One region of the Paenibacillus sp. MER TA 81-3 genome, then DNA from elsewhere that is predicted to be linked to it. Evidence: riboswitches for the same ligand, from Rfam matches in the RefSeq annotation. Region 1 holds a riboswitch; each other region holds the start of a gene.

Evidence for each region. A riboswitch is a leader RNA that binds a small molecule or an ion and turns the genes downstream of it on or off. The one in region 1 is predicted to bind cyclic di-AMP.
Region 2: linked by a shared signal. The riboswitch ahead of M3650_RS10240 (TrkH family potassium uptake protein) and the one ahead of M3650_RS15085 (3D domain-containing protein) in region 1 are both predicted to bind cyclic di-AMP.
Region 3: linked by a shared signal. The riboswitch ahead of M3650_RS28100 (resuscitation-promoting factor) and the one ahead of M3650_RS15085 (3D domain-containing protein) in region 1 are both predicted to bind cyclic di-AMP.
Region 4: linked by a shared signal. The riboswitch ahead of M3650_RS10600 (hypothetical protein) and the one ahead of M3650_RS15085 (3D domain-containing protein) in region 1 are both predicted to bind cyclic di-AMP.

The regions. Positions count from the first base shown of each region.
Region 1 is NZ_JAMAWB010000009.1:191,361-196,873, reverse strand. Features, by position in the region: gene M3650_RS15105 (HAMP domain-containing sensor histidine kinase) at 1-294, shown strand, start outside; gene M3650_RS15100 (transporter substrate-binding domain-containing protein) at 521-1,312, shown strand; gene M3650_RS15095 (amino acid ABC transporter permease) at 1,400-2,056, shown strand; gene M3650_RS15090 (amino acid ABC transporter ATP-binding protein) at 2,049-2,771, shown strand; cyclic di-AMP (ydaO/yuaA leader) riboswitch at 3,124-3,290, shown strand; gene M3650_RS15085 (3D domain-containing protein) at 3,292-4,080, shown strand; gene M3650_RS15080 (bifunctional metallophosphatase/5'-nucleotidase) at 4,186-5,513, opposite strand, start outside.
Region 2 is NZ_JAMAWB010000006.1:138,459-143,971, forward strand. Features, by position in the region: gene M3650_RS10230 (phosphoenolpyruvate hydrolase family protein) at 1-191, shown strand, start outside; gene M3650_RS10235 (CPBP family intramembrane glutamic endopeptidase) at 416-2,107, opposite strand; cyclic di-AMP (ydaO/yuaA leader) riboswitch at 2,348-2,506, shown strand; gene M3650_RS10240 (TrkH family potassium uptake protein) at 2,565-3,923, shown strand; gene M3650_RS10245 (potassium channel family protein) at 3,962-4,630, shown strand; gene M3650_RS10250 (GntR family transcriptional regulator) at 4,710-5,117, opposite strand; gene M3650_RS10255 (hypothetical protein) at 5,262-5,513, opposite strand, start outside.
Region 3 is NZ_JAMAWB010000029.1:53,327-58,839, reverse strand. Features, by position in the region: gene M3650_RS28110 (HD domain-containing protein) at 171-1,445, shown strand; gene M3650_RS28105 (TatD family hydrolase) at 1,542-2,309, shown strand; cyclic di-AMP (ydaO/yuaA leader) riboswitch at 2,502-2,705, shown strand; gene M3650_RS28100 (resuscitation-promoting factor) at 3,016-4,137, shown strand; gene rnmV (ribonuclease M5) at 4,524-5,096, shown strand; gene rsmA (16S rRNA (adenine(1518)-N(6)/adenine(1519)-N(6))-dimethyltransferase RsmA) at 5,101-5,513, shown strand, end outside.
Region 4 is NZ_JAMAWB010000006.1:224,654-230,166, forward strand. Features, by position in the region: gene M3650_RS10580 (alpha-helical endospore appendage domain-containing protein) at 1-132, shown strand, start outside; gene M3650_RS10585 (hypothetical protein) at 132-593, shown strand; gene M3650_RS10590 (CgeB family protein) at 994-2,091, shown strand; gene M3650_RS10595 (CgeB family protein) at 2,121-3,260, shown strand; cyclic di-AMP (ydaO/yuaA leader) riboswitch at 3,584-3,783, shown strand; gene M3650_RS10600 (hypothetical protein) at 3,857-4,297, shown strand; gene M3650_RS10605 (glycosyltransferase family 4 protein) at 4,934-5,513, shown strand, end outside.

The DNA of each region.
Region 1 (5,513 bases):
CGCAACGGATTGGAGGCAATGGATGCTAATCAATCGCTGTACATACGAACTCGTTATGAAGAGGAGTCAGTATGGTTAGAGGTGGAGGATGAGGGCTCCGGCTTTGAAGAGAAAGTGCTCGAGTCGGCGGGGACTCCATTTGTAACGACGAAGGCGGAAGGGACAGGTCTAGGACTATCGATCTGCTATAGTATTGTGCATCGACATCAAGGCCAGTTAATGATTCAATCGGAACCGGGGAAGACTTTAATTAATGTGAAATTTCCAGTGAAGCAAGCGCCAGCTACAGAATAGACAGAGCTCAGCGATGATGCAAAATAAGCGAATGAATGAACGGGGAGAGAAGCTCAAGTTGCGACCTCCCCCTCGTGCAGACTATAGGAAGGTTTCGGCAAGATGAAAGCGCCTCTATGAAAAATTATTGAAAAGAGGATTGTATAAGTATACACCATCATGTATAATGAGTTCAGCCCTTCGAAATGATAGGGTAAAATAGATAGAAGAAGCGGGGATGTCATCTATGAAAGCACTGAAAATCGTTACCATATGCACACTATTAATGAGTCTTCTCATCGGTTGCGGAGCGAAGGGCGACCGTTATGATACAGTTATGGAGAACAAAAAGCTGGTGCTCGGAGTGAGCGCGGACTATCCGCCATTCGAGTTCCACGCAACGGTCGACGGGAAAGACGAGATTGTCGGATTTGATATTGAGCTCGCGAAGGAAATCGCGAAGGACTTAGGAGTGCCGCTTGAAATTAAGGACATGAAGTTCGACTCTGTCGTCGCATCTGTACCGACCGGAAAGATCGATATCGCCATCAGCGGCATGGACCCGACTCCTGACCGCCAGAAAGCGATGGATTTCTCCAAACCATACTATGTTGCTGAAGCTGGTGTCATCGTACGGGCGGAAGACAAGGATAAATACAAGTCACCCGAAGATATGAAAGGTTTGAAGGTAGGCGTTCAAAAAGGTTCTACGTTCGAGGATGTAATCGGACAAATTCCGGAAGCAAAAGCCGAGTTGCTGAATAAGGTGAACGACCTTGTGTTAGCGTTGGAAACGAAGCGTATTGACGCGGTTCTGGTAGAGAAGCCAGTAGCTAAATCTTATGAAGCCAATCGCAAGGAGCTGGCAGTAGCTGACGTCGTATTGAAGCCGGCGAGCGACGGTTATGCTGTCGGCATGCGCAAGGATAGCCCGAAATTGGTGGAAGCTGTGAACAAGACAATCGACCGTCTTAAGGCTGAAGGCAAGCTGGACCAGTTCATTACGGAGGCGACGGAGCTGGCGGAATCGGGAGAGTAAGGCAGGAGAAGGCGGCGGATAGCCGCTTTTTTCATGAGTTGGACACAATAGTGCTATATGAGCAAGGATGGGAAAGGGGTTAGACCGGTGCTCGATTGGTTTGGAATGTTATGGGACTTTAAATGGGATTATTTATCCGGGGCGAAAATAACGGTGCTGTTATCGTTGTTTTCCGTATTGGCAGGGTTCATCTTAGGCGTCGTCATCGTTTTGATGCGAATGTCTGGTTTCAAGCCATTGAAATGGCTGACGACCGCATATATCGAATTGGTGCGGGGCACGCCACTGCTCGTGCAGATTTTTATCATTTATTTCGGTTTAACTGAATTCGGCATCGAATTCAGTCCGTTTATGGCTGGAGTCGTCGCGGTATCGATTAATAGCTCGGCTTATTTGTCCGAAATCTTCCGCGCCGGCATTCAAGCAATCGATAGAGGGCAGGCCGAGGCTGCCCGCTCTTTGGGGATGTCAAAAGCTATGACGCTGCGCCATATCGTGCTGCCGCAAGCGTTTCGCAACGTCCTGCCAGCGATTGGCAACGAGTTCGTGACCATTATAAAGGAAACGTCCATTGTCAGCTTCATCGGCATTACGGACATCATGTTCCAAACCGAGGTCATACGGAGTAAAACGTATACGGCTCTGGGGCCGCTTATGGGTGCGGCCATGATGTATTTCATTCTTACCTTTACGCTTTCCAAAGCGGTTGCAACTCTGGAAAGGAAGTTGAGCAGTCATGATTGAGGTTCGCAATTTGCATAAATCGTTCGGTGTGTTGCATATTTTGAAAGGCATGAATATGTCGATCAAGCAAGGCGAAGTTGTCGTCGTCATTGGGCCGAGCGGCTCAGGAAAGAGCACCTTTCTGCGGTGTTTGAATCTGTTGGAGACGCCGACGCAGGGAGATATTTTGTTCGAGGGCACGAAGATTAATGAGAAGAAGCATAATATTAACAAGACGCGTGAGAAGATGGGAATGGTGTTCCAGTCGTTCAATCTGTTCCCTCATATGACGGTATTGAATAATATTACGCTTGCACCGATTAAGGTGAAGCAGATGAAGAAGAAGCAGGCTGAGATGGTTGCTATGGATCTGCTGACCAAAGTCGGTCTGGCTGACAAGGCCGCGGCTTATCCAGGACAGTTATCGGGCGGTCAGAAGCAGCGTATCGCCATAGCCCGCGCACTCGCCATGCAGCCGCATGTCATGCTTTTTGACGAGCCTACGTCAGCTCTTGATCCGGAGATGGTGGGTGAAGTGCTGGAAGTGATGAAATCGCTCGCCAGTGAAGGAATGACGATGGTCATCGTGACTCATGAAATGGGCTTTGCCCGTGAGGTGGGAGATCGGATTTTATTTATGGATGGCGGCGATGTCGTGGAGCAGGGTACGCCAGAGCAAGTGTTCCAGCACCCGCAGCATTCCAGAACACGTGACTTTTTAAGCAAAGTATTGTAAAACACGATGAGTAACTATAATCTCCAGTAGTTAGGGATTTTGGACAGAATGACCACTCCCCTAATTATGGGGATTTTTTTATGGGGTGAAGCCAGAATGTTCAAATTCCCAAGCATCCGGTTGACGTACGCCTGTAATGCGGTTCATCTTTAGGGGATATTTGGAATATGTAATTTGTTTACAAATTTTTAAACTATGTTATTATAAAAGTGCGAATATTACAAAGTTGTCACTAGTAATTACAAAAGTGTTAGGATTAAGCGTTAAATTAAGCTTAAAAAATCCATAGGGAGTCATTATTTCAAGACAATTCCAGTAACTCCCTGCGCACAGGTTACAAGTTTGTGATATGATGCAATTCGAGCCGAAACGAAGCACCCGTACGGGGGATGATTGACCGGTGTTCAATAAATGATCACCTTGGGGTGAATCGCCATTCCGAAAGATCGGACATGGTGTAGGGGAACTCCTTAACCCGAATCCGACAACTAACCCCGCAGGCTACTGACAGGAGGAACATATGCGTAAAAGAACAATTGTGAAGCTCGCAGCCGCTTTACTGGGTATAGCTACCATTTTACAGATCATCCCGGTATATGCCGAGCCCTACCAGGCTAAAGAGGGAGATACAATCTACTCTATTGCTAAAAAGCAAAATATTAGCGTAGAAGCTCTAGTAAATGAGAATCCATTGATTAATCCGAAGAATATATACGGCGGGTTGACAATGGAACTTCCGACGCCAGTCATTCAAGGAAAAGTATCGTCATCTTATTCCTTGCCTGCCAAGGCAATTGAGAGAGACAACAAAGATGACGCATCGAAAACTTCAACAGAAGCACAGAAGGCAGCTAAGACTGAAGCAGTGGCACAGAAGGAAGCGAAGAAAGCAACGGGCGACAAGAAAAGCTCCACGCCACAACAAGCAGTGAAAGCAGCAAATACTGCTCCTAAAAATGTGGTTAAAATGTCGGGACGTCCGACAACCTATTCGAAGAAGCTGAACATGCGCGCAACTGCGTATACAGCGCATCCGAGCGAAAATGGTGAGTGGGGAGCTGTAGATTTCTACGGGAATGCATTGAAGCTGGGCACGGTTGCCGTTGACCCTAAAGTGATACCGCTCGGAACTAAGCTGTTCATTACAGGCTATCAATTCAAGCATCTGCCGCAAGGAGGACTCGTAGCTGAGGCACGGGATATTGGCGGGGCGATTAAAGGTAATAAGGTGGACATCTTCGTTCCGGTAAGCAAAAGTGCCGGCAGCACTTTCGGCGTGCAAGATGTGCAGGTTTATATTATCAAATAAAAATTGCAATTATACTTAAGTAACTAAAATGTGAAGAGGTTGTCCCAAAAGTAGAGAAAACTACTAGAGGGGCAGTCTCTTTTACATAATTATGTGCTGATTTATTTAATCCCAAATGACCTTCCAATTATGATTTACCGTTGCGGTAATTGTGCCCTGCTTCATCATATAGTCTGCGATAAGCTCGGCTGTGTCAATCGGAATATCACGAACGACCGACTTGCCGGAGAACATTTGGAACCCGCCGGCTCCTGAAGCGCGATAATGGTTCATGGCGACATCATATTCCTTGTCCGGATCAAGGGGCTGTCCGTTCCGTGTCAGTTGCACGATGCGTGTGCCTACCGGTCGGGACACGTTCATGACATACTCTATGCCTTCCCACATGTCATAATTGTAGTGCTGCGCTTTGGGATAGAGAAAGGACGAGTGAACGGCCACTGATTGACCGTCATATGGCGCAAAGTAGCGGGCAGACCATTCCAGAGCGTCCCGGATATCGCGTCCCTTCAACCGCAACACCTTCAATGTGTTGGAATACGGACAAAATGCGGTTATTTCGCGCATGGATACCTGATTGCCGAATCCGGCAGCGCTGTCGTCAAATAAGGCGGTGCATGAAATATCCGTTCCCGATACGTCCATCTGCACACGGTTGATGAACTCGATTAAAGGGTGCTCGACAAGCCGGGCCTCATGGGGATCACGTATTCGCATATCCCCGTTAATTCGGCAAATGGGGCGGTCAAGCCAACGCTGGACATTCACTTCGTAAGGCGTAATCCATTCGCTAAGCTCACGGTCGGCTTCAGCGCCTGCCGCGGCAATCAACTGAGAGCGTTTCTCGCTGACGCGCCAGCGGCCATCTTGACGAGTAAGAAGCAATTCAATTTCGGCCGCGTACCGGCCTTGACTTCCCGGTTGAACAACAATAGTGTCCCCGATATTGCCGCTGGCAATGGTCCGGTGCTGATGTCCGGTAATGAGCACGTCGATGCCTTCCACTTCTGCGCATATCCGTGAGCCTTCATTTTCCCCCGTATCCTCCTCGAGCGCAGCTCCCGTGCGTAAATCTCTTTCCAGACCGCCGTGATAAGCGATGATAACGATGTCGGCTCCTTTACAGCTCCGTAATTCAGGCACCCACTGCTTGGCGGCTTCTACAGCCGGCAGGAAATGCAGGCCAGCGATATGCTCAGGCAGTTCCCAATGCGGGGTGAAACGGGTGGTCAGTCCGAGCACGGCTGCGCGCAGCCCGCCAGCAAATTCCGTTATGAAGTAAGGGTCGCCAAAGTACGGTTTTCCCGTATCCTCTCGCACAATGTTGGCCGCCAACCAGGGAAACGAAGATTCGCGCTGCGCTTTTTGCGCAAAATCAAGACCGAAATTAAATTCGTGGTTGCCCGGGATGAATGCGTCATATTTAAGACGGT
Region 2 (5,513 bases), on a different contig from region 1:
CTGTAAATCCAGATATTATGGTCATTTGTCATGGCGGTCCGATTGCTGATCCGGAAGATGCTCAATATATTTTCGATAACACCGTTGGTGTGGATGGATTTTTCGGTGCTTCAAGTATTGAACGGTTTGCCACAGAGGTTGGTATTAAACAGCAAGCAGAAGCATTCAAACGTGTTAATTTAAAATCGTAGAATTTATAAACTTTTCAGGGGAAGCCATAGGTTTCCCCTTATTTACGCTTTTGTAGAGTTACTTTCCCTCGCCCATCCATTCGGCTATTAGATTGTCAAAAGTATGGGGCTCCGCAAACATCGGATTATGTCCGCTATGCTCAAAAATCACTTTCTTCACGTTCGCATAAGTGTCATTTATCAGATCCCATAACGAGACCGCAGCAACCTCCGCTTGTTTTGCTCTATGACATGGGTAACATGTTCACTTTGCGTTGATGAAGATTCTTTAAGCCGTATATAATCAGCACCGGCAGTATCAAGTATAGCGCGCCGAGCGCCGAGCCAGACACGGTTCCTCCCAGCAAGTAAGACATGCTCATCAGCAAATTATCCAGCATGAGGTGGGCGAACAATGCGGTCCAGAAGCCGTGCCTCAGCATGATGTACAAGAACATAAAACCCATAATCAACAGTTCAACCGGCCGGGAGTAGAACGGGAATATCGGATAAGTGACATGTCCGAAAGCCCAGATGAGCGTCGGGATGAGACCAGCTATCCATGGATTTCTCACCCAGCGCTGCAACAGTCCCGTGCCGAACCAGCGATAGACGCCTTCTTCCGATATCGCAGCCATCCAAGCGAGCAGAGGATATAGCGCCGGCAGCCTCAAGTTAAGCGGAGACTGTGATGCATCTGTCGTCGACCATGCGCCAAATCCCGTCTCCAAGGCGGCGAAGATAAACGTCTGCACTCCAAGCAAGAGCCCTGCATAGACCGTGCCGAGCCAGAAGGCACGGGGCAGCACCGTACCGAACTCCGGACTGCTCCAGGTTGGCATCAAGCGCCGATGCTTAGACTGATCCCACAAGCGTGTGCCTGCTAGCAAGGAGAAATAGAGCACCACTCCCTGAAGCACTGTAATTCCGCCTTGGACGATCAAAGCGTACTCCATACGGATCTGTGCGGCAGGCACCCCGAGTTGAAGCGAGATGAGGCCAGGCAGCAGGTTCCAGATATGAAGCAGAGAGATTCCGCATGAGACGATGGACAGTGTGATTATCGTACCGGAGCGGAATCGGATAAGCTTGCGGTAACGAATGCACGCGACGAGCGCGAGAATGCTGAGCAGCAACGACATCCATGTATAACCAATTTTATAAATGGACGAAGCGGTGGCGGTCTGCTGCAATTCCTCTGTTTTATAGCTTAGCGGCACCTCCCATACTGGCTTGGCTGTGACGACGTCGTTGTTGTGAAAGTGTACGACGAAGTCAAGCGTTGCGCCGCCAACTTTGGCTTTGGGCACCGTGAACCGTATTTCGTCCTTGCTGTTCAAGCTTTCTTGCTGAATGTTCAACTCGGATGATGACCAGCCCAATTGTTTTATGGTCTGTTCCGCCACGGCGCGATAGTCTAACGTTCGGGAGACGACGGAGTCATCCGCGGCAGTCGTTGGGCGTCCGGTGAAATTGAAGCCGATAATCTGGCCGCTCGTCATGTTGACATCGATGCTCAACACATCGGGGCGGCCTCCGCGTACAACGGAGAGCAGGACTTGATACCTATCATACGGAGCCTTGCGGCTCCAAGGCTGGAATGCTTCCGTCAAACGTTCCTTGCTGATATATCCAGCCAGCGTGGAATCCGTCTGATACACGACTGTCGGGTCAGCACTTCGCAACGTCAGTTCGGATCTCCAAGACTGCTGCTTCATGTACTGAATCGCCTTGTCTACCGCCTCCGTCTTCGTAATCATTGAGACCTGTGCGCCTTCCTCCGGGCTCACCTCGGATTGCAGTAAGGGAATAATAACCTGCACGGTGAGAAACACTATGAACCCAACGATGGAAGCAATAAGTAAAGGCTTGGTTATGTAATAAGAAGGTGCAGCCTGATTATGAGCATCATGGTGTGCTTGATGGGTAAAAGACATCTTTTTTCCTCCATTTAGTCGTATATACGCAGTTCTCTTTTATTATTGTATCCACTTCATTTGTGTAAAGTCCAGCAGAGGAATGAAGCTACGCCTTGATAATGAAAGAGTTCTCGATACATTTCAAGAAAATGGGGTTTTGTAAGCGCTATTTAACGTTATTTTTCAGCCTATTCAACTGAATTTGTTCGATCTCTGACTTTGTGCGCGAGTAGGGAAACGTATATAATCTCGTTATGAATTGCATACATGCCGAGTTTCGTCAATGTACGAAAGCGGGGGAACCGATTAATGGGGTGAATTTCGCGTATGACGGGTCATAAGAACCGTCTGCGAATAGGGCAGCCTGAACGTGCCCGAATCCGTCAGCTAACCTCGTAGGCAAGTGCGTCAGGATACCAGCGATAGCATTGGATTTCCAGTGCTTTTTTTCGTGGACAAAAAGAGGTGACACCCCTTGAAGCTTTCAAGGAAAAATAGGATTTTACATTTAACGCCGTCACGCATACTTGTCGTTGGATTTGCATTAATTATTTTATTAGGCGCATTTCTGCTTATGCTGCCGATATCAAATTCCAACGGACAGCCGCTTTCTTTTGTTGATGCGTTTTTCACAGCAACATCAGCAACCTGCGTGACCGGGCTAGTTGTGGTCGATACAGGCACCAACTTTACGGTGTTCGGGCAAGTGGTCATTATGCTGCTCATTCAAGTCGGCGGGCTTGGCTTCATGACGATGGCGACGTTGTTCGCGCTTGCTTTTAAAAAAAGAATTTCGTTAAAGGAACGTCTTATTTTACAAGAAGCGCTTAATCAAGGCAGCATGGAGGGAATTGTCCGCCTTATCCGCAAGGTGCTGCTGTTTGCCTTCTGTATCGAAGGAACCGCCGCCATTCTGTTTGCGACGCGTTGGGCGTTCGACCTGCCACTCGGACAAGCCATTTATTTCGGGATATTCCATGCGGTGTCATTGTTCAACAATGCTGGATTCGACCTGTTCGGTTCGGTGTACGGACCGTTCTCCAGCTTAACGAGCTATGTGGGAGATCCGGTCATTAATACAGTGGCTATGTTGCTCATCGTACTGGGCGGGATTGGCTTTATCGTATTGTCCGATGTAGTGGATTATCGCCGTACCCGCAAATTGTCGCTGCATACGAAGATTGTTTTGACAATGACCGGACTTCTTATTGTTATCGGCACAGTCGTTATATTCATATTTGAATTTACCAATACACGCACGCTCGCCGGTTTAAGCGGGTGGGAGCAGTTCTGGGCTTCTTTGTTCCAGTCTGTCAGCCCGCGTACGGCCGGCGCGAATACCATCGATATCGGCGCCATGCGCCAAGCTTCCCAGTTTTTTATGATCATACTGATGTTTATTGGGGCTTCGCCCGGTTCAACCGGGGGAGGGATCAAGACAACGACGTTCGCCATTCTTGTCGGTGCGGTCATTACGATGATTCGGGGAAAAGAGGATATCGTCATCTATCGCTATCGCTTGGCGAAGGACAGAATATTCAAAGCCGTTACATTGACCTTGTTGGCGTTGTTCCTGGTCATTATGGTCTCGATGATATTATCGACGACAGAGGACCATCCGTTCCTTATGATTTTGTTCGAGACGACGTCTGCCTTCGGCACGGTCGGCTTGACAATGGGCTTAACGACGGATTTGACCGATTTCGGCAAGGTGCTTCTATGTTTGACGATGTTTGCCGGGCGATTGGGGCCGATAACGCTGGCCTATGCGCTCGGACCGAAGAGCGAGCGGGAACTGTACCGCCATCCGGAAGGCAAGATTACGATAGGGTAAATAGAGAATAGTAATGGATGAAGGAGTTAATAGCTATTATGGAGTTGCAGCAGTTTGCAGTAGTCGGGATGGGACGATTTGGATCGAGCCTCGCCAAGGAACTAGTCAGACTAGGACATCAAGTGCTGGGCATCGATAAAGATGAAGAGGTAGTTGCGGACATGACGGGCATGGTGACCCATGCCGTCGTGGCGGATGCGACGGATGAAGATGTGCTCCGCTCGCTCGGCATTCGCAACTTTGATTGCGCCATTGTTGCGATTGGCGATGACATCCAGACGAGCATCCTGGTCAGTATTCAGATGAAGGAGCTTGGCGTCAAGAAGGTAGTCGCCAAGGCGCTGTCTGACCTGCATGGCCGCGTGCTTGAGCGGCTTGACGTAGATCGGGTTATTTATCCCGAACGAGACATGGGAATCCGCGTTGCCCATCAGCTTGTGTCTCCGAATTTGCTCGATTATATCGAGCTGTCGAAGGAGTACACGATTGCTGAGCTCAGTGTGCCCGGCTGCATGCAGGGGATGTCGCTGAAGGAGTTGAACCCGCGGGCCAGATTCGGCTGCAGCATCGTCGCGCTCAACAAGCCGGAAGGCATCATTATCGCCCCGTCGGCCGAGGCTGTCCTAGATGAGCGGGACATTATGGTCATGATCGGAACCAACAATCAAATTGAGGATTTCGAAGAATCGATTATGTTGAAAAAATAAAGAACACGCCGCCTGTTTGCCCGTCCATTGACGGAGTTAAGCGGGCGGCGTTTTATTTGTCTATGGGATACACAAACTGTCACTCCTGTATGTTCAAAATCATGTTGGCAAGCTGTTGCTTGTCAATTTCCAATGCTCTCGCTTCCTGAAGAATGCGCGGCAGCTCAACCTCTGCGAACTGGGCGCGGCGTTTCTCGCGCACGAGCCGCTTCGCTCCTTGGCGCACGAACATTCCCACACCTCTTTTCTTGTACAATATGCCTTCGTCTACAAGCAAATTAATGCCTTTGGCAGCCGTGGCTGGATTGATTTGCAGCACTTTGGCGAATTGATTGGTGGAAGGCACTTGGCCTTCTTCCTCTACGGCACCGCTCAAAATGTCATTTGCAATCATGTCGGCGATTTGCAAATAGATCGATTTGGACTCATCCAACAGCAATGGATTCACCTCGTTTCGTCCGGTTATCGTACTTACTCCACGCCGCATGCGCGGGCAAGCATTATTTCATGACCGCATTGGTTCATTACTTATGTAACTAACTATAGTTTCTGAAAATAAAAAAAGCAAGAGGCGCGATAACGCCTCTTGCCTGCAGCCTGCCATTGCAACCGTCTGCCGACGAGGCAGCTGTTACAGAAAAATCTTCGTTAAAATGAGCAGCAGCACGAAGTAAAGGGCGATGCTGCTTGCGACGCACAAAAACCGGTTGTCGCGCGTCACTTCCGCCTGCTCCATCGTCTCGGATACCGTCATGATGACGGAGGTGAACCAGACGATGCCCGCGATCGCGAGCGACAGGGAAGTGAAGCTGATGAGCATCATGAGGAAGGCGACCAAGTAGGCCGGACCGTAGGGCATTTGCATCGCAGCCAAACGGACGAG
Region 3 (5,513 bases), on a different contig from region 1:
CATTTGCACTTAGATGGTGTTTTTTGTTAGGAAATAAAGGGAAACGCGAATAAACAAAACCTTTTCGACAACATCATCGATTTTAAAAACGATGTCGAATAAACTAATAATGCAAACCTCTAATAATCTTTGCAAGCTGTTTAAATATGCTCAGAGGGGAGTGAAGTCCCATGTTAAAAGAAGAAAAGGTATTTAAAGACCCGGTTCACAATTACGTGCATGTTCAGGATCGCACGATCTGGGATCTCATTAATACGAAAGAATTTCAGCGGCTGCGCCGCATTCGCCAGCTCGGTACGTCATACTTGACGTTTCACGGGGCAGAGCATAGCCGATTTTCCCACTCACTCGGTGTATATGAAATCACACGCCGCATCATTTCCCAATTCGAACGCAATGGCTATGAGGATTGGCCACAGGAACAACGGCTCGTCGCGTTATGTGCCGCCTTGCTCCATGATGTAGGGCACGGGCCGTTTTCCCATTCCATTGAAGAGGCGTTCGGCATGTTCCACGAAGATTGGACATGCCGTATTATATTGGAAGATTCTGAAATTCACCAAGTGCTGCAGCAAATTGATCCAGCATTGCCAGAGCAGGTAGCTGCGGTCATTTGCAAGACGTATGCTTATCCGATTGTCGTCAATTTGGTGTCTGGTCCGCTTGATGCGGATCGTATGGATTATTTGCTTCGGGACGCCTATTTTACGGGTGTCAATTACGGCACTTTTGATATTGACCGTATACTGCGGCTCGTACGTCCATATAAAGATCGGATCGTCGTGAAGGAAAGCGGTATGCATGCGGTAGAGCATTACTTGCTCTCACGATATGAAATGTATTGGCAGGTTTATTTTCACCCCGTTACACGCAGTTCGGAAATGGTGCTGAGGCACATTTTCAAGCGGGCCAAGGAGCTTTATTTGCAGGGCTACTCATTCCGCTATTTTTTGGAGCCGCTTGATGCGCTGTTTGAAGGGACGTTGACAACCACACAGTATGTGCAGTTGGATGAGGCTTTTGTACAGACTGCCTTTATGCAATGGATAAATGAACCGGATGAGCTTCTCGCCGACTTGTGTCAGCGATTCATCGAGCGTAAACTGTACAAGTATATTGAAGTGGACGAGTTGAATGCTGAATGGCTGTGCCGTGAATGGCATGCGGCAGGCTTGAATCCGGACTACGACATTATGTTCGATTCACCTTCGGATAATCCGTATGATGTGTATCGCTCGGGAGACGAACCGACGCAGCAGCACATATTGCTGTGGGATGGTCATGACCAAGTGATGGAATTGTCCAAAAAATCGGACATTGTGCGTTCCATCAGCGGCATTCGCCGTGGAAATCATTACATTTATTTCCCGATGGACAAGCTTCAAGCTGTGGAACATCGGCTCACGGATGAAGTGAAGCGGATGTTCCTGCAGCGAAAAAATTGAGTCCAAGAACTGGTCGATGGATGGAAAGTGGAAACAAGCTCTTTAAATTAAGAAGGAGAAAGTAATCAATACAATTTTAAAAGGAGCGCATTTGACGTGTTATTTGATACGCATACCCATTTGGACAACGAAGCATTTGACGAGGATCGTGAGGCAATGATCGCTCATGCTGTGGAGCAGGGCGTTACACGTATGGTCAATGTCGGCTTTAACCGCGAGACCATTCCTACAACAATGGCGTTAGCTGAGAAATATGATTTCATATATGCGGCTGTAGGCTGGCATCCGGTGGATGCCATAACAATGAAGCCAGAGGATATCGATTGGATTGCCGAGCTCACCAAGCATGACAAAGTCGTCGCCATCGGCGAGATTGGTCTCGACTATCATTGGGATACTTCACCGAAGGATGTTCAGCAGCGTGTATTTCGTCAGCAGATCGGGCTGGCCCGGGAGTTGCACATGCCCATCGTCATTCATAATCGCGAGGCGCATGAAGATGTGATTCGTATTTTGCGTGAAGAGAAGGCGAGTGAAGTCGGTGGGATTATGCATTCCTTCTCCGGCAGCTGGGAGACTGCAAAAATGTGTCTGGACATGGGGTTCTACCTTTCCTTTGGCGGACCGATTACGTTTAAAAATGCAAAGCAGCCCAAAGAAGTGCTTGTAAAGATACCAGATGACCGATTACTCGTCGAAACGGATTCCCCATATTTGACTCCTCACCCTTTTCGCGGGAAAAGAAACGAGTCTGCTCATGTGCGTCTCGTAGCAGAGGCGGCGGCGCAATTGAAAGGAATGGAATTTGAAGAATTTTGCAGAATAACGACTGAAAACGGACTGACATGTTTTGACATACGGTGAAAATCAATGAAAAACCGATGAAATAAAGTTCTAGACCACAAGATAAGTGGATTTGTTCACGAAAAAGCGATTTTGTTACTTTTTTTTAACCCTTTTTGACTTAAAACGTGATTGATACCATCTTTACAAGGTGATTGCAAACACGATATGATTTCTCACAGATGTTCGTAAACACTTGAATATTGTTCCAACCAACCAGTATCGCTTAATCTCCATTTTGGAGAGCGGGGGAACCAAAGCGCGAGCAATCCGGGAATGAATACATGTTCATTCATGCGGAATGTATCCTAGGGGTGAATTCTGAACAGCCGAGCCATGAGCCGGTGAGTTGAGATAGGGCGACTCTCACAAGCCCGAACCCGACAGCTAACCTCGTCAGCGTATCGGAGAGAGGGGTCCGCGTGCGTCCTACACTGTTGACGTTTGGGTTTCATTTGGGAAGCCACGACAAGAGTCGCCTCTTACGCTAGGCTTCTTTTGTTTCTCTTGAAACTTCTTTTTTCGAATAAAGAAAAGAAAGACGTCATAGGGTTATGAAATAGGAGGTGGGAGCAGCCGTTACTGGAGTTGGTGTGAAGAATTCGACCATAGCTTGCACATAAGCTCGACAGATGAACGTATTCTTCGCAAACATTCTTGATATAGTCGCGTCAGATGGAATCATGCAAAACACTCGACGGCGGGACTATGTAAGGAGGACCGAGAAGTGGGAGAGATCGTTAATGACGAAACCCATGAACCCCGATCATCCAGCATGTCGCTCGCAATGCGATGGAAGCATGAAAATGTACGTGTCGTGTCTGTCATTGCTGCTGTTGCGGTTGTTATCACGTTGATTACGGTATTATATATGTATGGTGCATCGAAGAAGACACTGTCCATCCGCGTAGATGGACAAGAGCACGCTATAGAAACACGCCAAGATACGCTTCGTAATGTTTTGGATGAGCATGCGATAGCGGTAGGGGCACATGATGCCGTATCCAAACCGTTGGATACGGAAATAACAGATGGCGATAAGATCGTCATCGAACGCGCGTTACCCGTTAACGTGATGGTAGACGGACAGAAGAAGACGCATTATACGACCAAAAAGTCGGTGAGCGACGTTTTAGTATCGCTTCAAATACCTGTCAAGACGGCTGACAAGGTATATCCGGGTCAAGATGCTGCCGTTGCAAGTAATATGGACATTCGTATCGTGCGTGTCAGTAAGAACGTAGAAGAGCGAAAAGTGAAGGTTCCATTCCAAGTCGTCAAGAAAGCTGATCCTACCTTGTTGAAGGGGAAGACGAAGACGGTTCAAAAGGGGAAAGAGGGAATCGTCGTCCAAAAGATTGAAAAAGTATATGAGGACGGCAAACTCGTATATTCGCAGTTAGTGGATAAGTCCGTTCAGACGAAGCAGGTCAATCAGGTTCTAGCCTATGGAACGAAGAAGGAACCTGAAGTGGTCGTTCTGTCGGCAAGCTCTCCGAGTGTCGGCTCTGGCAAAGGGGGCAAGGTCGGCTTCGATTACAAGGATATGCTGGAGAACGTTCAATTAACCGCCTATACGGAACAAGAAGGGTCACCGGGAGCCAAGACCGCCTCCGGCACCAAGGTGGTGGAAGGACGTACGATCGCGGTAGATCCGAAGCTCATTCCGCTTGGATGGTGGGTGTATATCGAGGGCGTCGGATTTCGACGTGCTGAAGATACAGGCGGAGCGGTAAAAGGCAAAATTATTGACGTTTATTACGAAAGCAAAGGTGCTGTACGCAAGTTTGGCAGGAAAAAGGGCCATACGGTGTATGTGATCGGTCCGGTGAAGCCGGAAGCAAATTAATTGATGCGATGACGCGGCAGAAGTCACGCGGTTTGCTGCCGTGTATTTAGGATATAGTAATGAATAACGATTTATGTCATGCTAAGAAGAGGGAGATCCCTCTTCTTTTGTGCTTTTTAGAGGTTGTTCAAAAAGTCCCCTTTTGATCACGGAGTATCGCAAGATGTGATTCGGCATCGAATCTTGCATCACCCTCGAAGAGGTTATGCTTCCGAAGTATGTTTCCTGCGGAAACATTTCAGGTGCTCATGTAATCTCGCCTACACTGCGCTCCTCCTTCTTCGGGTTCTTGCAACCTCCTCGGTGTTGAAAAGCGGCCTTTTTGAACATCTATTTAAATAAGTTACGTGATCAAAAGTGGGGGACATGAGGAAGGAGCAAGAACGTTGATACGAGAAGTAATCGTCGTGGAAGGAAAAGACGACACCGTTGCAATTCAGCGCGCTGTGGAAGCCGATACGATCGAGACGGGGGGATCGGCTCTCAATGATATGACCATCCGCCGCATTGCTCTGGCGCAAGAGCGGCGCGGTGTTATTATATTTACGGATCCCGACCATGCAGGGGAGCGCATTCGCAAGCTGATCGCTGCGCAGGTTCCCGGCTGCAAGCACGCGTTCTTGCCAAGGCACGAGGCGATTGCAAAAGGGGATCTCGGGGTGGAGAACGCCTCCCCTGAAGCGGTACGTAGAGCGCTGGAGCAGATACGGACAGAAATGCCTGCATTACATACGGAGCTTACGTGGACAGATTTGGTGGAAGCTGGGCTTACAACTTTTGCAGGTTCCGCCGAACGCCGCAGACAATTGGGTGAAAGACTGGGTATCGGCTATTGCAATGCGAAGCAGATGTTAAAACGCTGCGCTATGTTTCAAATCGGGCGGGAAGAGTTCGAACAGGCATTGCATGAACTGGAGGAATCCAATCTCACCGCGCAACAACAGCAGAAGGAGACATGAACGAATGAATCACTCGTTTACGGATATTGCAACACCTTCGCGAACGAAGGAAATTGTTCGCAAACACGGCTTCTCTTTTAAGAAGAGCTTGGGACAAAATTTCTTGATCGATATGAATATCATGCGGCGCATTGTCGATGCAGCCGAACTGGATGCCTCTACAGGGGCTTTAGAGATTGGTCCAGGGATTGGAGCGCTTACCGAACAGTTGGCGAAGCGAGCGGGCCGTGTAGCGGCCGTAGAGATTGATCAGCGTCTCATCCCCATTCTGGACGAAGTGATGGAACCATATCCAAATGTGCAGATCGTTCATGGCGATGTGCTGAAGGTGGATTTGCAAGAGTTATTCCGCGAACAGTTTCATGGGATGGACAAGGTAAGCGTCGTGGCCAACCTTCCTTACTACGTGACCACACC
Region 4 (5,513 bases), on a different contig from region 1:
TTGACGAAATTACAGCTCAGTCTCTCAAACAACATGAAGGCGGTGCTGGATCGCGGTAGCTCGGGTGGATTCGGAGACGGTACTGCGGACGGATCTTTCAGTGGAGAATTTGATTTGGGAGATAAGTTGTAATGATGCACAGGGAGCAGGAGCAGCGGGCAAGAATCGATATGATTCAAGCTATTGTGCGTAGTCAAACGGCTTTAGCTCGCATGTTGGAGCAAGTTGCGGATGTTGCGGATCATTCCGATACATCTGCAAAGCGAATAAAAGACAATATCCGCCTATTATCCGATTATCAGCTTAGCTTGTGCGGAATGATTACGGGTTGGCGTTCGCGCCAGCTAACCTTAGGAACTCCTACATCGCCATGGTTGCATCCAGCTTGTAAGCTGCAGCGTATCTTAACCCGAGGAGCACAGGAGGATGAATCAATTGAGAAAGGTCAAACGAGTACGACGGACCCGGATCGCAGGCAGACGTCGGAAGGCAACACTTCGAGCAGGAAGAGCATTGCGGCGGGGCGGAAAAAGCCGGCTGCTCTCGCGGCGGTCGCGTCTTCGCCGGACGCTGCGCTCCCAGCGGCGCCATAAGAAGCTTACGGCCCGCCGCAGAAGAGGATTACCCAAATCCGAAGCCTCCACTGGGGCGTATAACCAAGGATTTAACGAGACGTATAATGATGGATTCAATGCTGGATTTGCCAAAGGATTTGAAGATGGGCATCAGATGGCATATTCCGGTCAAGCATAATTATATGAGGTTGTTTAAACACGAAGCATAGGCAGTCTGACGCTTGCGTACTTTTCGCGGGTTGTCGGTCTGCCTTTTTGTTGCTCCATCATCATGAAATGGGGTTGGGTAACCGCCTTTTTTGAATCATAAGGATAAGCGTCCATGATGCATTTGCCGGGGCGGCATATGATGAAGCGTGTTTAAAAACAATTTCATGGCGTTCTGTGCCGCTTGCGCCAGAAGCAGGGTGAACGAAGCATGAGAAAAGATCGCAATACCAAAAGGACGAGAATCAAGACGCATGCCTTTCGGAGCGGGTATTCAGAAGGGTATCGAATGGGGTTATGCGAAGCAACGGTTCAGCGCACGCCTAAGCCGCAGCTGTCTTCTTTCGATTTGCGAGTCCTTTACGTACCGCAAGGATTTGACGCAATTGACCGAGGCGTATGCGAGGCGTTAACGAAGCTTACTCGAGAATGCGCACAGGTGGAGCCCGCTCAGATGGCGGAAGCAGCAGAGAGGATGAAGCCTGATCTCGTACTTGTGATGAACGGCTTGCACGTGTATCCCCCGGAACATCTTGAGCATATTGGGCGGCTTCGCCAGATGGGGATGAAGACGGCAGTTTGGTTTGTGGATGACCCTTACTTTTCAGAAGATACGGCTGCTGCCGCTCCTTACTACGATTTCATCTTTACCCATGAGCGAAGCGGCGTTTCGTTTTATAAGCAGTTAGGATGCAGTCGTGTGTTTCATCTTCCGCTTGGAGCGGGGATCTCCACCTTTCGTCCCTTGCGTGCCGAACCTGCTTATTCGCACGATATTTGCTTTATCGGCAATGCATTCTGGAATCGCGTGAACCTATTCGACCATATGGCGTCCTTTCTTGCTGACAAGAAGGTAATCATTGCGGGCGGACATTGGGAGCGATTAAGCCGGTATGCGGTTCTCCGTCCGCATATTCGTCAAGGCTGGGTACCGATTGAAGAAACGGCAACGTACTATAACGGCGCTAAAATCGTTATTAATGTACACCGGCCTGTCGAGCATGGTTCAGACAACCGCAACAGCCATCAGTTAGGCGGGGAGTCCATAAACCCGAGAACCTACGAAATATCGGCTTGCGGTACGCTGCAAATGACCGATGTGCGCAGTGAGCTTGCAGAAATGTATACGCCGGGCGTGGATATTGAGACCTTCACCAGTCCTGAGGAGCTCATGAGCAAGATCGATTACTATTTGAAGCATGAAACGATCCGGCAGCGAGTCGCAGTGCAAGGATTGCACACGACATTGCTTAAGCATACGTTCGAGCATCGCGTACAACGGCTGCTGGAAACATTCGTTAGCTCTTAAAACCACTGATGACCAAAAGGAGAGATCTCATGCGAACATTTCGTATACGGCGAAGAAGACGGATCCGTACGGGGGTGGTTCATCCGAGGGAGCATTCTCGCCGCCAAGGACGCAAAGCCGGTTTTGAAGGAGGCTACCAAGAGGGATATTTGCGAGGGCGAGCGGATTATATTGTGAATACGACACAAGCGCAGGTGTCATCTCGCCCCTTGCATGTCTTGTATGTTTCGACCGGAAAAGGATACCCATACTCTCCGTTGGATGAAGGCATCATCTCGACGTTCCAGGGGATGGTAGGCCAGCTGTCCGTGGCAGGACCACGGGACCCGGTCGCCGCAACGGCAGTCCAGCTTCGTCCTGATCTTGTCGTCGCCTTGGATGGAATGGATTTCCCAGTCGAGCAAGTGGATGAAATCCGCGCTCATGGCATACGCACTGCGCTGTGGATTACGGACGATCCGTACTATACGAGCATGATGGCCGATATCGTTACGCATTATGATTATGTGTTCACACTCGAAGCGAACAGCGTTCCGTTCTATCAAGGGATTGGCGCGAACGCGCATTATTTGCCGTTCGCCGCCTTTCCGGGTCAATTCCGTCCCATCAAGACGAGATCTCCGCTCCGGCAAGATCTTACCTTTATTGGTTCGGCATATTGGAATCGGGTGAAGTCGATTGAACCGATTCTGCCGCAGCTGATCAAGCGCAACATCGTCATTTCCGGTCTCTGGTGGGACCGCCTTTCCGAATTCAGAAAATATGCGCATCACATCCAACTCGGCCGCTGGATGGATCCACAGGAGACCGCAGCGTCGTATAACGGTACGAAAATCGTCATCAACATGCACCGCGCACATGATGACGAATCGGTCAATCAGAACTCCGCCAACATCACTGCAGCTTCCCCGAATCCGCGCACCTTTGAAATATGCAGCTGCGGCACTCTGCAATTGACCGACGTGCGCGATGATTTAGCCCGGTTCTATACACCAGGAGAAGAAATCGAAACGTATAGCTCACCGGAAGAGATGCTTGATAAAATCGATTACTATTTATCACATGAGCAGGAACGCCGCGAGATTGCACTTCGTGGTTTGGCCAGAACATTGCGCGATCATACTTATGCGAACCGCCTTAATCAGATGTTAAGCATCATCTTCGGATGATGGAGCGCCCGGTCGATTACCGTCCGGGCTTTGTTATGTCTGTGCGCCTTCTTATCGGGTTGCCAAAGGAGTATTTTGGAGTGAAACGACAAGTAAATCGCTTACAACTGCCACTTTCAAGTGAAAAGCTTCATTTATCTCTTCCTATCACGAGGGGATAAGCTTCAGTGAGCGTTGATGAGAAAATGAATCCATTGATGAAGAGAAAGAGCTGTTTTATATCCAGATTTGCGCCGGATTGCTTGTAACAAGCTTTCATTTCCATTTACACCAAGCCCGGGAAAGGGGTAAGATTCAGTTCAGCAGTATCAATGAAATCCGTTGCGTCTTATTCGCTGAATCCCGCTGTCTGGCGGGAACGGGGGAACCAAATGAAGCGGACAGAGCTGACTGGCAGGATGATGCCGGTATGGCCGTTCGCAAGGGGTGAATCTGGAAGCCAGACAATTCGTCTGGTCCGGTAGGGGGACTCTTCGCCTCCGAATCCGTCAGCTAACCTCGTAAGCGTACGGAGAGAGGCGCGCCCGACTGTTAACTGTCGACGCACCTCTTTCTTCTAAAAGCAGGGCATCGGACACGACAGGAGGGAATTGAATATGTACGACGCGGAACGAATCATTACCGTGTTCGCACCGAATGCCATGGGCGTCGATTTCATTCGCCAGTTGAGAGGAGCAGGTCTTTCCGTTGCGGCTATCGCCAATAACGGTCGGCTTGTGAAGCGAATGGAGAAGCTGGGTGTCGCGCATGTATGTCGAGTCAACACGACTGATCCTAAAGAATGGAATATACCCGAAGTGCCAGTGGGGCGCTTCTTCTTGTTCGAACAAAGCTTTGTTTTGTCGTGTCGACTGCTTCAAGTATGCCGGCAATGGTCTTGTGAGCCGATTACGCTAATAACGAAGCGTCATCATCCGCGTTCCATTTACCGGCTTCTCGGTGCGGATTACGTCATTTATACACAGTCGGATCAGGTCTCTTTTTTGTTATCGGAATTTATTCTGGCGGGCTCTCGATCGCAGTCACCCACCGCATGAAATCGTGTTGTTTATGAGAATGGGCGATCGACAAATCTCTAGATTTCTCCACAGCCAAACTCGTCCTTGCAAGGGCGAGTTTTTTTGAGTTTACAGAATTCATAAAAATCGGAATAGAAGATGTTCAGAGCGCAGAACTCCCTTTCCTTTTTATCGAAAACATGTTGTCTGACTTCCGTGCAGTGGCCTTTCGCTCCATTCACCCGAAGAGCGTCGAGGATTAAGGCTCATGCGGTTACGTATATCCTGCCATGAAACGGCCGATCACGATGGCGGTGAACAAGAATGTCAAAGGACGTACCGCCTCCTGATGGAAGGGGAGAATGAAGCAAAGGATCGGATGAAGCGAATCACCGTCAGTTTGAACGCGCTATTTTCATGTATGAACTTTGTCTTTTGCAACTGATTGATGTCTTCTAATAATTCATAGATTCGGATTTCTACGGAACTGTATGGCGGCTGCTAGAGTAAACAGGAACTGGAAACGGACAAGTGGCTCTGCTTCGTAAATTGTACGCTTGTATTAGGTTCAAATGTCGTGCCGATACCCGTCGTGGACTAATATACTGTAGTACCTTGGCAAAGGAGGTGGAATGATACCTGTTCCCCGCAAGACGGCAGAACGGGCATAACCTGATGAAACCAAAGATGCTCTTATTCTCCCATTTATGCAACAAGACTTACATTACCGGCGCTGAAAAACTGCTTCTCTTTCTGACTCGTGAATTGCAGGCATACTACGATTGCGTGCTTGTTGTACCTGAAGCGGGACAGTTGTCTGCACAAGCATCAGCCTATCAGATTCCGTTTATTGTCCAGCCATGCCGATTGTTCTACTCGATGGTGTTGCCGTCGGCGAATTTGCATGCCGAGCTTGAGCATATACGGCAGCATTCGGAGTGGGATGCGGTCGTTCGGCTTCTGGCCGACCTGCGACCGGATATCGTGTTGACCAACACCTCGGTGCATGCGCTGCCGGCGCTTGCCGCCAAGTCGCTAGGCATACCGGTGCTGTGGCAGATTAATGAAGCGATTGCGGATAATGCATTCACCTCCAATGCCGTCTCGCTCATTCGAATGTTCAGCGATGGAATCATCGGAGTCTCGGAGACTACCCTTGCGCCGTTTCGCCGTTATGTTGCGGAGCCGCATGTTCCTGTATACGTGCTGCCTCCCTCTTGGCACATGGATTCATTGGAACCGGAACGATGGCCCG